Regions from separate parts of the Methylobacterium sp. BI1 genome, predicted to be linked through region 1. Evidence: riboswitches for the same ligand, from Rfam matches in the RefSeq annotation. Region 1 holds a riboswitch; each other region holds the start of a gene.
The links. A riboswitch is a leader RNA that binds a small molecule or an ion and turns the genes downstream of it on or off. The one in region 1 is predicted to bind cobalamin.

Region 1 (3,260 bases):
GGATGGTGCCGGCGGAGGCGACCGGGTCGAGGTCGCCGTAGATGTAGGTCCAGCGTCCCTGCGAGGCGACCGCCACGGTGCAGGGGCGCTTGCAGACCGAGAGGCATTCGACGCTCTCAACCGTGATGCCCGGGTGGGCCCCGGTGTTCACGGCTTCCTGGAGGGCGGCCAGCAGGCGGGCGCCGGCGCGGGGCTCGGACGTGTCGCCGGCCGCCCGGCAGGTGGCGCAGACGTAGAGCGTGACGAGCGCGATCTCGACCTCAGGCATGGGACGGCCGCTTCCGGCCGAACAGGCCCCAGGCCCAGCCATAGGCGAGCCCGATCACCGCCCAGAACACGAAGGCGATGCCCAGCGAGCGCGCGGCGAACTGCGCGGCGTAGGAGGCCGGCAGGTTCGAGGCGGCGTGGCTCGCCTCCGGTGCGCCGGCGAGATGCGGCGCGACGAGGAGCACGATGCCGCCCGCGATGGTGATCGGCGCCCGCCGGATCGCGATGAGGTAAAGGCCCACGGCGGTGGCCACGGCCGTCATCACCCACCAGAATTGGCGGTCGGCCAGGGGCGCGGCCTCCATGCCGGGCAGTTCCGGCGCGAGGCCGAGGGCGGGGGCCAGCGCCACCGCGAGGAAACCCCCGATGGCGAAGCGCAGGCCCGTCTCGGGACTGGGCTCGCGGTTGCAGGCGAGGAGCACAGCCCCGAGCAGGAGCGCGTAGCCCACGCCACCCACGAGGGTGGCCAGGGCCGTGAAGGCCATGCGCGGCAGGCCGGGACCGGGCTGCCATTCGGGCGCGACCTCGCCGCCCGCCACGGAGGGGTCCTTGGTGCCGTGATCGTGACCGCCATGGACCCGTACGATCAGCGAGGCGGGAATCGGCCGGACGGGCGCGGCGGAGGCCTGCGTCTCGTAGCGCTCGGCCGCGATGATGAGCGGCGAGGTGAGCGCGAGCTGCAGGCCCGTCGCGACGACAGCCGCGAGGAAGCCGGCGACCAGGGCCGCCGACACGAGCCGGATCATCATGGGAGTGTCTGCCTTAGGCGGGGGCGCTCAGTGGCAGGGGAAGTTCTGGCTGTGGCGGAAGTCATGCGCCGCATTGTGCAGCGCCATCGCCGGGGCGAAGCCCGCCATGAACACGAGGCCGAGGCCGAGGAAGGCGGCCACGAGCACGGCGCCGAGGCGCTCGTTGGTGCGGGTGCCGGTCAGGACGAGGGTGTTGGTCGACATCGGGTTCATCTCCTGGCCACCCCGCCGGCGGCCGTCAACGATAGGGCGTGGACGGCAGGTCCACGTTCGACGGCAGGTCTCCTGGCTCGCGGGTCGCTGGTCCTGCCGCCTTCCCGGATCGCTCCAGTGGCTGATGGCAGTCCCGTCTCCGCTCACAGTTGCGGGGGCAGCCGCGGTTTCAGGGTCGCCCCCTCACCGCATTCCCTTTTCACCCCGTTGCCGGGGCACCGTCCGATCCACGCTTCTACGCGGTTGCCGATGCGCTGACAACGCGGCCCGGGCGGGTTTCCCGCCTTTGACCGGAGGCCCCGATTTCGGGCACAGCGTTCCGCATGGCGCATCCGACCCCCCGTATGACCCTCGTGCTCGGCGGCGCGCGCTCGGGCAAGAGCGCCCATGCCGAGGCGCTGATCGAGGCCTGTCCGGCCCCGTGGCTCTACCTCGCCACCGCCCAGGCCTGGGACGACGAGATGCGGGCGCGCATCGCGCTCCACCGCGCTCGCCGCCCGGACGGCTGGATCACGCAGGACGTGCCGCTGAGCCTGCCGGAGGCGGTCGCCGCCGCGAGCGGGCCGGTGCTGGTCGATTGCCTGACCCTCTGGCTCACCAACCTGATCCTGTCCGAGGCCGACCTGGAGGCCGCCACCGCCGCCCTGCTCGCGGCCTGCGCGGCGGCCCCCGGCCCGGTGGTCCTGGTCGGCAGTGAGGTCGGCCTCGGGATCGTGCCGGAGAACGCCCTGGCCCGCCGCTTCCGCGATGCGGCGGGGCGCCTGCACCAGCGCCTCGCGGCCCAGGCGGACCGCGTCGTCCTCACGGTGGCGGGTCTTCCCCTGATCGTGAAACCCCAACCCGGAGCCACCCCATGACCGACGCCGAGACCGACGCCGAGATCGAGGCCGCGCGGCACCGCGAGAAGATGGAGAAGCGCAAGGCCGTCCAGGACGCCGAGGTGGCGGAGAAGACGATCGAGAAGGGGCTTCTCATCGTCAATACCGGGCCCGGCAAGGGCAAGACCACGGCGGCCCTCGGGCTGATGCTGCGGGCCCTCGGGCACGGCTGGCGCGTCGGGGTGGTGCAGTTCATCAAGGGTGCCTGGGACACCGGCGAGAAGCACGCCCTGAAGGCTTTCGGCGACCGGATCGACTGGCACACCCTCGGCGAGGGCTTCACCTGGGAGACGCAGGACAAGGCCCGCGACATCGCCGCCGCCGAGCACGCCTGGGCCAAGGCCCTCGACCTGATGGCCGATCCGACGATCCGCCTCGTGGTGCTGGACGAGCTGAACATCGCGCTGCGCTATGACTACCTGGACCTCGACGCCGTGGTGGCGGCCTTCCGGGCCCGCCGCCCGGATCTCCACGTCATCGTCACCGGCCGCAACGCCAAGCCGGCCCTGATCGAGGCCGCCGACCTCGTCACCGAGATGGGCAGCGTGAAGCACCACTTCGCCGCCGGGGTGAAGGCCCAGGTGGGGATCGAGTTCTGATGCGGGCGGCCATCGGTGCGGCCGTCGCGCTGTCCACGGTGATGGGAATGCACGGGCTCCGCGCCGATCCCGCGCCGTCCTGGCCGGCCAGCTATCTCGGCCGGGTCGAGGCCCTGGCGGTGATGGAGGGTCTGAACGCCCGGCTGCTCGCCAGCCGCTCCGCCACCGCGACCCTCGAGGGCTGGTGCGCCGAGCACGGCATGGCGGCGACGCCCCGGCTCGTGGCGAACCTGCAGCGCGGCGCGGACAAGCCGGCCTCGGAGGAGACGCGCCGGCGCCTGAATGCCGGCCCCGACACGGTGCTGCGCTATCGCCAGGTCCGGCTCGCCTGCGGCGACCACGTCCTGTCGGAGGCGGACAACTGGTACGTGCCAGAGCGCCTGACCCCGGAGATGAACCACCTCCTCGAGACCACCGATACGCCGTTCGGCCGGGCGGTCCAGGCCCTCGGCACGACGCGGCAGACCCTCGGCGCGGAGTTCCTGTGGCAGCCCCTGCCGCACGGGTGGGAACAGGCGGCGCCCCCGGAAGCGACCTGCGGCGACCTCGTGATC
Region 2 (3,260 bases), 2.3 Mb from region 1:
CCCCGCGATGGGCGGCATCGAAGATCGGCTCCGCCACCCGCCGGTCGAAGATCAGGCCGCCCCGCACGAGGAGGCGCGAGCGCAGCATCTCCAGGGCGGCGTAGACGCCGAGCCCGAAGACCGCGATCAGGGTGATGCCCAGGAGCGTGGTCTCGTTCCGGCTCGGCAGCACGCGATCGTAGATCTGCAGCATGTAGAGCGGGCTGACGAACAGCAGAAGGTTGATGAAGAACCCGAAGGCGACCGCCGTCGCCAGGACGGGCCGCATCGCACGCAGGCCGTCGCTCAGCACCGACCGCGTCGTCTGCGTGTTCATGCTGCGCTCTGCATCCTCGTGCGGGCGCAGGCGACGCGAGATCTGAGCGTCCCCGGCGATCCCGAGTCTGAATTCTTCATCCGCCGATGATAGCGCAGTTTGGACTGTTTCCAACAAGCTTGCCGGCGACGCCGCCGGGCCGTCCACGACGGGCAGCGCGACCGGGCCGCGACCGCGCGCGGGCGCCGGCCGGACCGGCGCCGTCTGGACAGTCTCCCGGGTCCTGCTCTATATGGAATTTACTGTACAAATTGATCGTGCCCCAACCATCGCTGCCCGAGGAGGGATGTCCCGCGTGTACGCTCACCACCAACGCCTGGATTCGGAGGGGGTGCTGGAACTGCGCCGGGAGGGCGGTCGCTTCCTGAAGAACCTGCGCGAGGCACGCGGCCTGTCCCAGCGCCAGCTCGCCGCCCTGGTCGGGGCCGAGTACTACACCTTCATCTCGCAGCTGGAGACCGGACGCGGCCGGATCCCGCCGGATCGCTACCGCGCCTGGGCCGCCGCCCTCGACGTTCCCGCCAAGGACCTCGTCCGGGACCTGATGCGCTTCTACGATCCGCTCACCCACGAGATCCTGTTCGCGGACGACGCGGCGGCGCCGCCCCCGAACGGCTGAGGCGCCCCGGGCCCGCGGCCCCGGGCCAGCCCCCTGCAGTGTCGGGGAGAGATGCAGGTTCAGGGACGGACCGCGTCCTCCTGCACCGGTGCGTCCGCCTTCTGGGTGGTGCGGGCGCGCTCGGCCCGCAGCTCCCGCTCGGCCATCAGCCAGAACTCGACCTCGAACCCCTCGGGGCGGTGGTTGCGCTCCCAGATCTCATGGGCGCGCTCGCGGATCCGCTCGAACGTGATCCCGTCCTCGGACATCGTGCTCTCTGCTCCTTCAGTCTCGGTCACAGCGTCACAGCCCGGTTCTTCCTGCTGGGCCAACGCTTCACCGCGGGATTTGTCCCCCGATCGGCGCGCATACGCCCCGGCCGACCGCCCACGGGGCGGTTGCCGAACCCCGGACGGGTTTGACTGCGGTACCGGAAACGGCCTAGCTTATCCGCGACGGTTCCTCTTTATCGAGGATCAAAAGGGAACGCGGTGAGGACGGGCGTCCGAGGCCGCGGCTGCCCCCGCAACTGTAAGCGGCGAGCCCATCATCAACACGTCACTGGGTGCCTTGCATCTGGGAAGACGATGAGAGGGCGGTGACCCGCGAGCCAGGAGACCTGCCGTCAGTCGTGGTCACACGCGAAACGCATCGGGCGGGGTGTCCTGGTGGGTGTCGGGGTGGATGCCGTTCGGCATCCAGGCCGGCCTCGTTCGCGGTGACGTGCCACTTCGCGCGACCCGTCGCGTCAGCCGTCCCGTCGATGCCCGTCCTCGCCCGCGCGTTCCGCTTGCCCACGCCCGATCCGGCCGCTCCGCGCGGCCCGGACGCGGCTGCGTGGCGGACAAGACCGCGTCCGGCACCTTTCAGCGATTGTAACATTATAACATTCGCTTTAGCGAGGAGGGCTCGTCGGTCCCGACCGATGCCCGCGCCCTGTCCCGGTTGCCCCATGCCCGTCGCACAGACCCAACTCCGCACCGCCAACGCCCCGCGATCCCGCCAGGATCTTCCCGTCGGGCTCCTTCCCGGCGGGTTTCTTCCCGTCGGAATTCTGCCCGTCGGGGTCCTGCCCACCCTGGTCCTGCCCCTGGCGGCCCTCCTCGGCGGCCTGCTGCCGATATCCGCCGGGGCTCAGACCCGGGAGTCCCAGACGCAGGGAGCTCTGCCGGCCGTGACCCTGGAGACCCTGGAGGTCTCGGGCTCCGGTCGCGGCGGCCCGGCCCCCGCCGAGGGGCTCAACCTGCGCAGTCCCGCCCGCAGCGCCAGCCGCCTCGGGCTGACGCCACTGGAGACCCCCGCCAGCGTCGACGTGATCGCGGGCGAGACCACCCGCCTGCGCGGCCAGAACACCGTGGCGGAGGCCGTCACCCAGAACGCCACCGGCATCACCACGGTGGCGGCCCCGGGCAACGGCAACGGCGCCTTCACGGCCCGGGGCTTCGCCGGCCCGAACTCGATCCAGCAGCTCTACGACGGCACCCGCCTGTTCGTCGGCGCCGGCACCGTGACCTTCCCGTTCGACACCTGGAACGTGGAGCGCATCGAGGTGCTGCGCGGCCCGGCCTCCGTGCTCTACGGCGACGGCGCCATCGGCGGCGTGGTCAACGTGGTGACGAAGAAGCCGGTCTTCACGCCCCTCAACGAGGCCCGCGCGGCCCTGGGCTCGGACGGCCTCGCGCGGCTCGCCCTCGATTCCGGCGGCCCCATCGGCGAGGCCCTGGCCTACCGCCTCAACATCAGCGGCAACCGCGCCGAGGGCTGGATCGCGCCGGACGGCAGCTTCCGCAACCTCGCGGTCTCAGGCGCCCTGACCCTGCAGGCGACGCCGGACCTCGCCGTCACCCTGAGCCATGATTTCGGCTATCAGGAGCCGACCCGCTACTGGGGCACGCCCCTGGTCAACGGGCGCATCCTCGAATCCATCCGGTTCAACAACTACAACGTCCGCGACGCCCGGATCCTCTGGACCGACAACTGGACGCAGCTGCGCGCCGAGTGGACGCCGAGCGCCGACGTGACCGTGCGCAACACCGCCTACCGGCTGCAGAGCCGGCGCCAGTGGCGGGACGTGGAGCAATACGCCTTCAACCGCGACACCGGGCGGATCGACCGCTCCGACTACCTCGAGATCTACCACCGCCAGGAGCAGATCGGGAACCGCCTCGACGCCACGGTCCGCGGCAGCCTGTTCGGGTTCCGCAACGAGGTCCTGGCCGGGTTCGACGTGAACCACATCGCCTTCCGGCACACCAACAACTTCTTCTTCGACACCAGCACCAGCGTCGATCCCTTCGCCTACGACCCGGGCACGTTCCCCGCCGAGGGCCGGGCCCGGCCGGCCTA
Region 3 (3,260 bases), 1.6 Mb from region 1:
TCCGAACCAGCCCGGCCCCTCGCCGAAGGTGAACCCGGCCGAGGCGATGGTGGTCGGTGCCTCCGGCACCCGGTTGCCGATCGGATCGCGGTCCGCGAAGCGGGCGTTCGTCACCGTCAGGTCGCCCTCCAGGGAGAGCCAGGGCGTGACCGCGTAGCGGTTGGTCCACTCGACGCCGAAGCGGCGGGTGGGGCGGCTCGGCTCGGTGGTGCCGCTGTCGCCCTGGAACAGGTTCTCGGAGGCGAAGTCGAGCTGGAACAGCGTCACGGCCGTCTCCAACCCACTGAGACTGCGGTTGCGCAGGCCGATCTCCGAGCCCGTCGAGGGCACGAGGAAGGGCGAGCGGCTGATGTTGAAGAGGGGGCTCGTCGGATCGACCGTCGCGGTGACGCCGCGGGCATCGTTCGAGTGGAAGCCGCCGCCGTAGTTCACGAACAATTCGGTGTCGAACCAGGGGCCGAGCACGAGCCCCAGCTTCGGGTTGACGATGCCGTCCCGGGCCGTGCCGGAATTGGCCGGCGTGTCCGAGCGGACATCGGCGTGGAAACCGTCGGCGCGAAAGCCGACGCTGGTGCGCAGCCAATCGGTCCAGCGCACCCGGTTCTCGTAGTAGAGCGCCGCGCTCGCCTCCAGCACCCGGTCGTCCAGCACGGTGGAGCGGACTTGCCGGGCCGTGGTGTTGAACAGGCCGACCCGGATGGCGTCGGTCCGGGTCTGGAGGCCGATCTCGTTCTCCATGGCCAGGCCGAACAGGCTGCCCTGGATCGTGTGGCTGACCTCCCCACCGCCGAGCACCCGGCTGTCGCGCTGGCGGAACTGGTCGCCGTTCACCGGATCGTTGAGGAAATAGGTGAAGTCGTTGAACAGGTTCATCCCGTAGCGGATGACGTAGGCGCTCGCCCGGGTGACTCCGGCGTCGCTCGTCCGGCTCCAGCGGCCCGAGAGGGAGAAGCGGCCGGTATCGCCGCCATCCGTGGGGTTCAGGGAGCCGAAGCGGCCGATCAGGCCCTCCCCTACCGCCCGCTCGGGAATCTGGTTGGTGGCGTTCCACTTGGCCCAGTAGGCCATGCCGGTCAGCGCGAAGCCGTCGAGGGCCGTGCCCTGGCTGTAGCGGAAGACGGCGTTGAGCTTGGCGAGCCGGTCCGGCACGTCCCAGGGCCCGTCATAGGTCTGGGCCTCCCCGGCCACGAGCAGGTGGCCTTCGCCGAGGGGCGCGGAGGCGATGCTGAGGGCGCGCTTGTAGCCGAAGCTGCCGAACGAGGTCAGCGCGAGGTTGCGCGCTACCGTGTCGAGGTAGTCGATCCGCACGGAGCCGGCGGAGGCGAAATCGCCGTCGCGGACGAAGTACGGTCCCTTGTGGAATTCCACCGCGCCGACGAGCTCGGGGATCAGGAAGTTGAGGTCGGCATAGCCCTGGCCGTGGGCGTGGGTGCGCATGTTCACCGGCATGCCGTCCACCGAGATGGCGATGTCGGTGCCGTGGTCGAGATTGAACCCGCGCAGGAAGAACTGGTTGGCCTTCCCCTCCCCGGAGTGCTGGGTGACGATGAGGCCGGGCACGCTCTCCAGCACCTCGCCGGGCCGGGTGATCGGCCGGCTGTTGAGGGCCGCGCCCGAGATCACGCCGGCGCTCGCCGCATCGACGGTCCGGAGGCCGCCGCCGATCCCGGTGACCCCGCCGACGAACCCGGCACTGGCGGCCGGTCCGGCCCCGCCGGTCGGCGGCGCCTCGGCGGTCACGGAGAGTTCGGCGAGGTCCGCCTGCGCGGTCTGGGCGCCGGCATCGCGGAGCGCGGCGCCGGTGGACGCGAGGCCGGCGCAGGAGGCCAGGAGCCAGGATCGATAGCTGGGCCGTGAACGGGGAAACGATCGGGAACGAGAGGACGACATGGGACCTCGGGCGACGTCTGTGGCACGTCACCGCGAACGAGGCCGGCCTGGATGCCGAACGGCATCCACCCCGACACCCACCAGGACACCCCGCCCGATGCGTTTCGCGTGTGACCACGACTGACGGCAGGTCTCCTGGCTCGCGGGTCACCGCCCTCTCATCGTCTTCCCAGGTCCCGGGTCCTGACGGACCGTTCACCCAGTGACGTGCTGATGAGGAGCTCGCCGCTTACAGTTGCGGGGGCAGCCGCAGCCTTGGACTCCCGTCCTCACCGCGTTCCCTTTTGATCCTCGACGAAGAGGAACCGTCGGGTGGCAGGAGGCCCGATGCGCGGGGGCGCCGTCAATGGCCGGACGGGGTTTTCAGGCCGGTGTGCCCGGCCGGCGACAGGCGCCGGACGAGGCAGGCCGCGCGTCAGCGTCGTCCCTCCGGTTTCCGCGCCGGCTCCCGCCGGCGGCCCGTCCCGGCCAGGACGGCGCCGCCGGCCGCGAGGCCGAGCAGGATCCACTTCAGGGGAAGCCGCTCCGCGCCCTCGCTGCGCTGGGGCTCGGTCACCATGTGCCCCGGCGGCAGTTCGACGCCCGGCTTGCCGTAGGCCTGCGCGTCGGCGATCTGCTCGGCCGACACGGCCCATTCGGCACCGATCTGCCGGTCATGTGCCATCACCGCGAGGCCGACCGCGAGGCCGACGGCCGCCGCCGCGAAGATCCTCACCGGCGTCCGCATCCTGCCCGTCCTCCCGCGCCGTTTCGACCGGAGGGTTAAGCGATTGGCGGGCCCGCCGCCAGGGTGGATCCTGCGCCGATGCCGCGGCGCGGTCTGGAACGGTTTTAACCCGCCCTTCACCCGCCCTGCAAAAAACGCATGGTACCCCTAACGGCATGACTGGCCTGCGTTTTCGCGTGATTGAGCGCGCGCTGTGCATCGCGATATCGCTGAAGGGAGACTGCTCCGCTTGGCGCCCGATCGTCGGCCGCGCCAGCCGTGCTTCAGCCCCCTGCCTCAGGACTCCCCGATGGATCACCCGGCCGCGTCCCCGAAGCGTTCCTCCGCCGCCGGCGGCTGGGGCGCCCTGAAAAGCTGCGGCAAGCACCTGCTCGGCAGCCGGGCGCCCCTGTCGGGCGCCCGCGCCATGCTGAAGGCCAACCAGCCCGACGGGTTCGACTGCCCCGGCTGCGCCTGGGGCGACCCGGAGCACGGCTCCTCGTTCGAATTCTGCGAGAACGGCGTGAAGGCGGTCTCCTGGGAGGCCACCGACAAGCGCACGCCGCCGAAGTTCTTCGCCAAGCACACCGTGACCGAGCTGCGCGGCTGGACCGACTACGCGCTCGAGGGCGAGGGCCGCCTGACGCACCCGATGCGCTACGAC

Region 2: it holds a riboswitch for cobalamin, as region 1 does, so the genes downstream of both, AC1MGR_RS15325 (TonB-dependent receptor) here and AC1MGR_RS04535 (CbtB domain-containing protein) in region 1, are expected to answer to the same signal.
Region 3: it holds a riboswitch for cobalamin, as region 1 does, so the genes downstream of both, AC1MGR_RS21350 (TonB-dependent receptor) here and AC1MGR_RS04535 (CbtB domain-containing protein) in region 1, are expected to answer to the same signal.

The regions. Positions count from the first base shown of each region.
Region 1 is NZ_CM155267.1:934,032-937,291, forward strand. It holds gene AC1MGR_RS04525 (DUF1636 family protein) at 1-268, opposite strand, end outside; gene AC1MGR_RS04530 (CbtA family protein) at 261-1,016, opposite strand; gene AC1MGR_RS04535 (CbtB domain-containing protein) at 1,044-1,220, opposite strand; cobalamin riboswitch at 1,275-1,467, opposite strand; gene cobU (bifunctional adenosylcobinamide kinase/adenosylcobinamide-phosphate guanylyltransferase) at 1,574-2,086, shown strand; gene cobO (cob(I)yrinic acid a,c-diamide adenosyltransferase) at 2,083-2,706, shown strand; gene AC1MGR_RS04550 (hypothetical protein) at 2,748-3,260, shown strand, end outside.
Region 2 is NZ_CM155267.1:3,265,556-3,268,815, reverse strand. It holds gene AC1MGR_RS15340 (type I secretion system permease/ATPase) at 1-316, opposite strand, end outside; gene AC1MGR_RS15335 (helix-turn-helix domain-containing protein) at 612-935, shown strand; gene AC1MGR_RS15330 (DUF2934 domain-containing protein) at 995-1,183, opposite strand; cobalamin riboswitch at 1,354-1,555, shown strand; gene AC1MGR_RS15325 (TonB-dependent receptor) at 1,867-3,260, shown strand, end outside.
Region 3 is NZ_CM155267.1:4,519,473-4,522,732, forward strand. It holds gene AC1MGR_RS21350 (TonB-dependent receptor) at 1-1,890, opposite strand, end outside; cobalamin riboswitch at 1,999-2,215, opposite strand; gene AC1MGR_RS21355 (hypothetical protein) at 2,306-2,617, opposite strand; gene AC1MGR_RS21360 (FdhF/YdeP family oxidoreductase) at 2,907-3,260, shown strand, end outside.